Regions from separate parts of the Streptosporangium sp. NPDC001681 genome, predicted to be linked through region 3. Evidence: riboswitches for the same ligand, from Rfam matches in the RefSeq annotation. Region 3 holds a riboswitch; each other region holds the start of a gene.
What was found. Region 3 has a riboswitch for cyclic di-AMP ahead of ABT130_RS38520 (C40 family peptidase). Riboswitches for the same ligand answer to the same signal wherever they lie in the genome.
Positions count from the first base shown of each region.

Region 1: it holds a riboswitch for cyclic di-AMP, as region 3 does, so the genes downstream of both, ABT130_RS39680 (hypothetical protein) here and ABT130_RS38520 (C40 family peptidase) in region 3, are expected to answer to the same signal.
Region 2: it holds a riboswitch for cyclic di-AMP, as region 3 does, so the genes downstream of both, ABT130_RS37135 (coiled-coil domain-containing protein) here and ABT130_RS38520 (C40 family peptidase) in region 3, are expected to answer to the same signal.

Region 1 covers NZ_JBEOZN010000139.1:13,014-16,214, forward strand. The annotation lists gene ABT130_RS39675 (DUF4253 domain-containing protein) at 59-859, shown strand; cyclic di-AMP (ydaO/yuaA leader) riboswitch at 1,258-1,409, shown strand; gene ABT130_RS39680 (hypothetical protein) at 1,645-2,622, shown strand; gene ABT130_RS39685 (hypothetical protein) at 2,724-3,095, opposite strand; gene ABT130_RS39690 (roadblock/LC7 domain-containing protein) at 3,108-3,201, opposite strand, start outside.
Region 2 covers NZ_JBEOZN010000119.1:19,236-22,436, reverse strand. The annotation lists gene ABT130_RS37145 (hypothetical protein) at 1-41, shown strand, start outside; gene ABT130_RS37140 (hypothetical protein) at 95-289, opposite strand; gene ABT130_RS37135 (coiled-coil domain-containing protein) at 400-1,308, opposite strand; cyclic di-AMP (ydaO/yuaA leader) riboswitch at 1,378-1,514, opposite strand; gene galT (galactose-1-phosphate uridylyltransferase) at 1,587-2,666, opposite strand; gene ABT130_RS37125 (DeoR/GlpR family DNA-binding transcription regulator) at 2,663-3,201, opposite strand, start outside.
Region 3 covers NZ_JBEOZN010000130.1:2,487-5,687, reverse strand. The annotation lists gene ABT130_RS38525 (class I SAM-dependent methyltransferase) at 38-736, shown strand; cyclic di-AMP (ydaO/yuaA leader) riboswitch at 1,080-1,239, shown strand; gene ABT130_RS38520 (C40 family peptidase) at 1,322-1,873, shown strand; gene ABT130_RS38515 (hypothetical protein) at 2,127-2,951, shown strand; gene ABT130_RS38510 (M48 family metallopeptidase) at 3,163-3,201, shown strand, end outside.

The DNA of each region.
Region 1 (3,201 bases), on a different contig from region 3:
CGGATCGGTAGGAATGAGCGATTGCGAGGGTGGGAGGCTTCCGCCAGTTCTGGGCCAGTTGTTCGCTGACAGGGCCGACGGAAGCAGCGAGGGTGAGGGCCGGAAGCTCTCGGTGGACCTGCCACCGGGTGACGTGGTGTGGCCCGACCCCGGTTACGCTCAGCTCTCCTTTCGTCGCCGTCCGGCGTTCTGGCTCAGCGAGGTGGCCGTCTCAGGTGAGTACTGGGCACGGCTGCGGGCGCAGCACGAGCACTCCGGCCTGTGGCCGGTGCTGCTGGAGGACTCGGTGCAGCCCTGGTCGGCCGGTCAGATCGCCCCGGACACCGCCGTCGAGATCGACAACTACCACGCCGCCGCGTTCATGGCCGAGGTCTGGTCCGACTGGATCGCCAAGGCTCACATCGACCAGCTCGAAATCCTCGACCCCTTCGGAGTCGAATGTCCGGGTCCGGCCCCGGCGGGAAGGCTCGCCGCCGATCCCGGCGTGGTCGCCGACTGGTACGCGGGCCTGGTGGCCGAGCGCAGGACCCCGCTCGGACTCGTCGCGGTCGAGCGCGGGGCCGACGCCCTCGCCGTCATGGGCTGGCAGGGCGCCCTGAACCACAACGAGTGGATGGTCCCGCTCGCGGCGGTGGTACGGAGCTGGGAGGACAGGTTCGGGGTGCGGCTGGTCGGGATGGGGTTCAACACCCTCGACCTCAGCGTCGCCGCGCCCCCGACGACCTCGGAACACGCCCTGCACGTCGCCGCGGAGCACTGGACGTTCTGCCCCGACAGCATCATCCAGGGCGCGGGGAACCTCATCGACTACGCCGAGCAGATCAAGGGCAGGAACGCCTGGTCGTTCTGGTGGGACTGAGCCCGCCCCGGGGTGCCCTTCGTCAAGGGAGGGCTTCCTCGGGGAGCGCGGATTCCCCAATGTGGATCTTTGAGGGGGATCTACCTCGGGGATGCTCTCCCCCCGGGCGTGGAAGGGCTTCGGGCACGGGGCTCGGGGTGTGATCACCCTCGCGCGACTGGGCCCCTCGTGGGCGCGGAAGGCCCTCGGACACGGGTCTCCGGGGTGTGAAACCCGAGATCGGCAAGACGTTCTCGCTGGTAGGGCGGTTGTTGGTGGGACGGGGTCTCCGATGGGGCTTTCTTGAAGCTTGTAGGTAGATCTTCTGGGGTTTTCATGACATTTGCTTTGCTTTGTCCGGTTTCGGTGGGTAGTGTCCACGGATATCGGTTGGCGACCTGCCCTTCACAAGAGGGAGCGGCCGGCCGACGTCGAATCCCACCGGGCCCGCGGGGCCCAGGGAGCCGGGGAACCACTTTCCCGGGGTGAATCCGCCGCGAACGTGCGGCGGTAGGGCAACTCCATCGCCCGAACCCGTCAGCTAACCCGGTAGACGAGCTGGAGAGGAGATCCCCCTCATGGATCACCGCGTCACCGCGTCGGTGCCCGTCCTGCCCGTGCCGACCACCTGAACTTCATCTCTGTCCTTCGTCGCCGCGCCTGAGCGTGGCACCTGGACCGTGCTCCGCGTAGCGATCCGCTGATCTCGCCACGCCGCTTTTCCGAAGAGCGCGTCCCCGCCAGTGCACCCCTTGCCGTGTGTCGCAGCTGGCTGCCCCGTTCCCTCGTGAAAGAGCCCCTTCTTCATGCGTCTTCCCTTTGACCTGCCCAAGAACGGTCTGATCAAGAACCTCTCGTACAAGAACCGTCTCACCACCGCCGCCCTCGTCGGCGCGAGCGTGCTCGTCTCCGGCGGCGTCGCCTCCGCGCTGCCCGCCTCCCCCGCCGTCGCCGCCCCCGCCTCCGCCGCCTCCCCCGGCGCGGACACCGAGGTGGCCGCCAACGAGGTCGTGCTCCTCAAGGGCTCGACCAGGGCCTCCTACTTCTGGGACGACTCCTCGGGCCGGGCCGGCGACACCGGTCTGCCGGCCAGTGGCAAGCCGATGCAGAAGGGCATGATCGCCAGCCCGAGCTGGCCCCTGTTCACCGAGGGCTACGTCGTCTACAAGGGCAAGAAGGCCAAGTTCTTCGTCGGTGACCGCGGTCCCGGCGTGCCCTCCAACGTGGGCGTCATGATCGACCTTGACGCCAAGACCTTCGCCGACCTGACCGGTGGCCGGTTCAACCCCGCCACGCTCGGTGTGGACGGTAACGGCGGCATGGGCCACATCGACGTCAAGTACGTGGTCACCAAGTGGGGTGACGGCGTGGGCAAGAAGAACCACCCCGTGGCGTTCTCCACCGGTGCCTGGCGTTACCGGGACGCGAACCCGGCGAAGCCTCCGCAGACGGTCCTGGTCAAGGCCGAGCAGTCCAAGAAGGCTGTGAAGGCCCAGCAGGTGAGCCAGACGTTCGCCAAGCCCAAGATCATGTCCGAGCCCCTCACCGCGCCCGGGGCGATCGTCGCCGCCAAGCCGGTCGCCCTGTCCGGCGCCGATGCCAAGGCCGCCGAGCAGGGTGTCCGGGACCTGGGCGCCACCGCCCCGGTGGCGGCCGCGACCCCGGCCGGTTCCTCCGCCACCACGGCCGCCACCCTGGCCCTGGTCGGAGTGCTCGCCGCGGGCGGTGCCACCTACCTGGTCGCCGGCCATCTCCGCCGCAGGGCGGTCGCCGAGAAGAGCTGAGGTCCGGCGCGATCGATGAGCTCACCGCCCCGGTAACGCCCGGGCGGTGAGCCCCTGCCGCGGCCCGTGCCCTTTCTGAAAGGGCACGGGCCGCGGCAGGATCAGACCTCGAGCCTCTCCTCGATGCCGCGCAGGATGTGCCGCGCGAGCGCGAGGTTGGCCCGGTTCCGGTCGAGGGCCATGTAGATGAACAGGCCTTTGCCGCTCCGGCCGGAGAGCGGGCGGATCACGTGGTACTGCGTGCCGAGGGTGATGAGGATGTCCTCGATGCCGTCCTTGAGACCGAGCGACTCCATGGTCCGCATCTTGGCCTTGACGACCTCGGTGTTACCCGCGGCCGCCACCTGGAGGTCGAGATCCTTGGAACCGCCGAGCGCGCCCAGCGCCATCCCGCTGTTGTAGTCGACGATGACCGCGCCGATGGCGCCGTCGATCGCCATCATCTCCTTGAGAGAGATGTCCATGTTGCCCATTTCTGTCTCCGATCACTGGGTTATCGACATGCGCGAGGTGATGGCGGCCAATCTGGCCGCCGTCTTGCGACCCTCCAGCCGGAGCAGCCCGAGGTTGGTCCCCGGG
Region 2 (3,201 bases), on a different contig from region 3:
TCGGCTTCTACGAACCCTGGGACGGCTTGTACGACACCTGACCACCAGATCCGTAGGGAAGGGCAGATACCTCGCCAGCGGCATCTCGCCCTGCTCAGGTGGTGGTTGCGGGTCGGTGGTGTGTGATCGTGTAAGCCATCTCCGCCCTCGGGCTCCAACCCGCGTCGAAGGAGTGGTAGCGGCTCTCCCACTCCGGGCTCAGGATGGCCTCCAGCACCGCCATGGACCGGCACAGGTCGCGGAGCATCGGGACACCGGGCAGCAGACGGGCCACATCGTGATCAGTCATACGCCCATCCAATCGAACGCCAGTGACTGAATCGTGCCGGGTCTCGGGGACCTCGCTGTGTCCTGAGAGGGGATTACAGCGAGATCACCGCAGTTCAGGAGCCTGGCGGCTCAGTACATCGAGATGTGCGGGTGGTCGTAGTGGTTGGCGGTGATGCCGCCGCGGTTGGACATGGTTCTCCAGCCGGAGCCGTGGTTGATGCGCTGGCGCCAGATCACGTACTTCACTCCGAGCTTGGACTTGTTCTTGATGGCCCAGGCGGCGATCTCGTCGCCGAGCCGGAGGTTGGCGGCTGAGGGCATCGTGCCGCCGGTGCTCATCATGAAGTCGCAGGCGCGGCCGAGGGGGTGCTCGCCGCCGTCGTTCGCGGACCGGTAGCAACCGACGGCGTACGGGAGGTCGAAGCGTCTCTTGACGGCCTCACGCATGATCCGGGTCCGGTCGGTGATGTTGTCGGCGCCGGTGGGGAGTTGCGGGGCCCAGCTGCCGTCGGCGCGGCGCCCGGAGCCGACGGGGGCGAGCTGGTCGAGCCTGTTCTTGATGTCCTTGATCAGATCTTCGACCTCGTCACGCTGGGTCTGCATCTCCTTGGCCTCCTCCCTGATTTCGTCGGTGAGCCTGGCGGCCGTCTCGGTCGCCCTCTTCCTGCGTTCGAAGCTCTCGGCGAAGCCCTGCAGGTGCGCGCTCTGCTGGGCGGTGAGCTGCTCCATCACCGCGGCTCCCCCCATGTCGTCGGCGAACAGCAGCGCGGGCAGGCCTCCGATGCTGCTCTGGTAGCGGAGCTGGACTATGGAGTCGACCTGCTTCTCCGCCCTGGCGTAGAGGTCGGAGGCCCTGGCCAGGTTCTGCTTGGCGACGGCTTCGGCCTTCTGCGCCTTCTTGAGGGACTCGCGCTTGGCCGCGTATGCCTCGATCAGCCCGTCGACCTTCTTGCCGAGCTTGGCCAGCTCGGCGCGGAGCTTGGCCTCGGTCGGCTTGGGCTCCGCGCTTCCCGCGGTGGGGGCACCGAGGGTGAACATGGCGACCAGGCTCAAACAAAGGGCCAGAACCGCATGCCGACGGAACGTGGGGGACGGGGCCGCCACGAACTCTCCTCTCCTTCCGCCTACCGGGTTAGCTGACGGGTTCGGGCTGGAGAACGCCCTTCCACCGAAGTGGTTTCACCCCAGGTGCGGTGGTTCCCCGGCTCCCGGGCGATGCGCCTGGGATTAGGCATATCGGCTGTTGCAGCCGATGTGGGAAGGATAGTAGTGGTAAACACAGGGTCACGCGACTTCAAGACGAGACCAATTGGTGATTAGTTCGTGACAACAGAGCGCAGAAGGTGTGCTGTCTCCTCGGGCAGCACGTCGTTCACGAAGGCACCCATGGCCGACTCGGAGCCGGCGAGATATTTCAGCTTGTTCGGCGCGCGGCGGATGCTGAACAGCTCCATGTGCGTGTACGACAGGTCACGACCGGTGTTGACCGGCGCCTGGTGCCAGGCCGCGATATAGGGCATCGGCACACCGAACAACGCGTCGAGGCGGCGGAGCACGTCGGTGTAGAGCGGTCCGAACGCCGCGCGCTCCGCGGGCTCCAGCCCGACCAGGTCGGGGACCTGCCGGTGGGGGTAGAGATGAACCTCCACCGGCCAGCGCGCCGCGGCCGGGACGAACGCCGTCCAGTGCTCGTTCGAGGCCACCACCCGGACCCCGGCCTCCCGCTCCGCGGCGAGCACGTCGGCGAACAGGTTGCCGCCGGTCCGCTCCCGGTGGCGCCCGGCCGCCCCGAGGGTCAGCTTGGTGCGCGGGGTCACGTAGGGGTAGGCGTAGATCTGGCCGTGCGGGTGGGCCAGGGTGATGCCGATCTCGGCTCCCCGGTTCTCGAAACAGAACACCTGCTCCACGCCCGGCATCGCCGACAACTCCGCCGTACGGTCGATCCAGGCCTCCATGACCAGCTCCACCTGCTCGGGGGGGAGCATCGCGAACGAGGAGTCGTGCTCGGAGGTGAAACAGACCACCTCACAGCGACCGATCCCGGGACGGACCTCGCTCAACCCGCCGACCTGCTGATAGTCGCCCAGATAGGTGGAGAACGAGGGGAACCTGTTCTCGAAGACCACCACGTCGTAGGCCGCGGAGGGGATCTCGGTGAGGTTGCCGGAGGTGGAAGGGCAGAGCGGGCACTCGCTGGCCGGAGGCAGGAAGGTGCGGCCCTGGCGGTGTCCGGCCACCGCGATCCACTCCTCGGTCAGCGGGTCGTAACGCAACTCGGAGGCGGTGGGGCGGGGCGGCAGGTCGCGTCCGTCGACCGCTCCGCGGTCGGCGTCGTCGCGGCGGTCGAAGTAGAACAGCTCCCGGCCGTCGGCCAGATGGGTGATCGTACGCTTCATCGGCCGACGCTCTCGCTCTCCTGCTGTGGCTCTGTGATGATCAGCTCTCCCACCGAGGCGGCGAGCTCCTCGCGGGCCTCCTCGGCCAGGCCGGAGTCGGTGACCACGATGTGGGCCTGGGCCAGTTCGGCGATCGTGCTGATGCCGACCGTGCCCCACTTGGTGTGGTCGGCGAGCACCACCAGGCGGTGTGCGGAGGCGACCAGCTCACGGTTGGTCTCGGCCTCCAGCAGGTTGGGTGTGGTGAACCCGGCTCGGGCGCTCATCCCGTGCACGCCGAGGAAGAGGGTGTCGACGTGGAGTCCCCGGATCGCCGTGACCGCGACCGGGCCGACCAGCGCGTCGGAGGGGGTGCGGACCCCGCCGGTGAGCACGACCGTGCGATCGGCCCTGGGGGAGCGGTGGAAGACGTCGGCGATCCGGATCGAGTTGGTGATCACGGTCAGCTCGGGCACGTCGGTCACGTGGTGGGCGAGCGTCCAGGTCGTGGTTCCCGCGGAGAGTGCGATGGCGGTGGCGGGCCGGACGAGCCGGG
Region 3 (3,201 bases):
GGTGCGTCGCGCGCGGTGGCGCTGCCAGCATCGGAACATGATCACTTCATGGATGCTCGACGAACTCGCCCATGCCGGTCCCGAGCACCTCGACGCCGCGTTCGTCGCCGGGTTCGACCGCAAGCAGGGCAGGCCCGATCCGGGGGAGGACCTCGCCGCGCTCGCCGGGCGCGGCCTGGGGGAGACGGCGACGGTCGTGGAACTCGGCGCGGGGACGGGGCAGTTCGCGCTGGCCGCGGCGCGGCGGTTCCGGCGCGTGGTGGCGGTCGACGTCTCCCCGGCGATGCACGACTTCCTGACCGTCCGGGCCGCCGAGGACGGCCTGGCCAACCTCGAATGCGTGCGGGCGGGCTTTCTCTCCTACGAGCACGCCGGGCCACCCGCGGACGCGGTCTACACCCGTCACGCCCTCCATCAGCTCCCCGACTTCTGGAAGGCGGTCGCACTCGACCGCATCGCGCGGATCCTACGGCCGGGGGGCGTCCTGCGCCTGCGCGACCTGATCTTCGATTTCCAGCCGGCCGAGGCCGATGCCGTGCTCGGCCGCTGGCTCGACGGCGCGGCCGACGATCCCGCGCTGGGTTACACCCGCGAGGACTACGCCGAGCATCTGCGCACCGAGTACAGCACCTTCCGGTGGCTTCTCGAGCCGATGTTCGACGCCGCCGGGTTCGAGATCGTCGAGGCGGACTTCAGGGAATCGATCTACGGCGCCTACACGTGCGTCCGGCGTTGACCCGTGCTCCGCGGCGGGAGAGGGCACCCTCGCGGCTTCAACCGTGAATTATGGCAAATGTGATGAACATTACAGAAATCGCGATTTGTCGGGCGTCATTCCGAGGGTGTGACGAGAGTCATATCTCAATGGCATAAATGGTCATTAAGCAGGGGTAACAGGAAGATCACGAAGGCTTATTGATCTTCTTGTTTGGCGAATGCTTTGCCGAAGGTTGGAGATCGGGGTAACTTCTGGCCTCGCGACGTGCAAGCCATGCCGTCGCGGTGAATGTCGGTCTTCGGGCCGGTGTCCCTATAGAAATCCAACCGGCCGCCGTTCCCCTGCCGGGGACGGACCTCATCACGGCGGCCCGCCGAATCTATGCAGCCAGGAGGCATGGAACCGGGGACCCAAAAGGCCCGACACAGCGTGGCCAGGGGTGAATCAGCGCATTTGCGCCGTAGGGCATCTTCCAAGCCCGAACCCGTCAGCTAACCCGGTAGGCATCAGTGGAAGCACCAAGGAGAAATCCTGTCTACCACCCCGTGTAACACCCGTCTGTCGCGCCTTTTCCGCCTTTCCCTCGGCGGCATCGCCCTCACCTTGACCGCCTCAGCCGGAGCGGTCACCCTGGGGCCGACGGCGGCCAGGGCGACGACGGACAGCACCCCTGAGATCCTGGTCAACACCGCGGCCGGAGTCTCCGAGCAGGCCGAGAGCACGAAGAGAACCGTGCACAAGGCCAAGGCCGGTACCAAGGTCAAGACCAAGATGAGCAGGGCGGCCCTGCAGAAGGTTCGGGCTCGCAAGGCCGTCTCGACGGCCAAGAAGCAGGTCGGCGATCCGTACCGGTGGGGTGCCTCCGGTCCCGGCGCGTTCGACTGCTCGGGGCTCGTCAAATACGCCTGGCGCAAGGCGGGCGTGTCCATCCCCCGGATCACGCACAGCCAGTACCGGGCGATCAGGAAGAAGGTCTCGTGGAGCCACCTGCGCCCCGGTGACCTGATGTTCTTCAGTGGAAAGGGCCACGTCGGCATGTACGTCGGCAAGGGCAGGATGGTCCACTCGCCGAGCAGTGGCAAGACGGTCCGGATCGTGAAGCTGGAGGGGTACTACAGGTCCTCCTTCGCCGGAGCGGTCCGGCCCGGAGCCTGAGCCCGGGCAGGGGCGCCGGCCCCGTTCCTCACATGTGCGGGGACGGGGCCGCTCCGTTTCCGGCGAAGGCCGCGAGCGCGTGGCCGGCGGCCTGGGCCGGCGCGGATCCGCGCCAGCGGATCACGTTCCGCTCCGGCGGCAGAACACGGCAGGTCAGGGCACGCTCGCGCCCCGGCGGGCACTCCCGCGCGGGCCTTCACCCCCGGCCCGAAGGCCGGAGCGCCGGCCCGCGTTCCGCTAGCATCACATCGTTATGTCCGTCCCGAAGGGGCGCCGCACCGTGCTCGCCGGGATGCTGGCGCTGATGAGCGTGGGCCCGTTGGCCGGGACGGGACCTCTCCTGGCCGGAGCCGGCCCTCTCCACCGCGCCGGAGAACTCCCCGTCGACCTTCGCGACCTGTGGCCCGGTGCCGCCGTCGTCGTCCGGGGCGAGCACTCCCTCGTGATCGGCCATGACGTCGCGCCCGCCGTCCTGCGGGACCTGGCCGCCAGGGCCGACCGGGCCCGCCGCGCGGTCGCGGCGATCTGGGGGCCGGTCCGAGCGGTGATCCTGTTCCCCGCCACCGACGCCGAGGCCGCGGCACTCGCCGGAGCGGAGAGCACCCGGGGCCTGGCCGCGATGGCGACCGCGGACCGGGTGATCGTCCTGCCCTCGGGCTACGCGAGGCTCAGCATGACCGGCGGGGACGTGGTGATCACGCACGAGCTCGTGCACGTGGCCACCGGCGCGACCCGTGGCGGCCGGGTGCCGATGTGGCTGTCGGAGGGCTTCGCCGACTACGTGGGCTACCGCGATGCCGGGATCCCGGTGCGGACGGCCGCCGCCGAACTGGCCGCCGAGGTGCGCGCCGGAGTCCTGCCCGCCCGTCTCCCCGGTCCCGCCGACTTCGCCCCCGGCGCCCCGCGGCTCGCGCAGGCGTACGAGGAGGCCTGGCTCGCCTGCCGGTTCATCGCGGAGCGCTTCGGCGAGAAGGCTCTGGTGAGGCTCTACGGCGGCGATGTCGCCGGCACGCTCGGCCTGTCGCCTGCCCAACTCACCGTGGCGTGGCGTGACTACCTCGGAAAGGAACTCGCCTGACATCCTTGTGTCCTTTCCCGGTCCAGGGCTCACCTGGCGGATCTCGCCGTGGCGAGGAGTGGTCGGCGGGTGCCTCGCAAGGCACGGGAGGGAGCCGCGGCGTGCCGCGGTGACCGGTGACGACTCGGCGAGGCGCCGTCCGGCCGACCGCGGCAGGCAGAAGATCCAAAGGACGGGGCCCCGGGTTCGGGCTCCACGCTGGAGGTGTTTGATGACGCTGAGTACGACGGACGCGCCCTCGGGCGTGCGG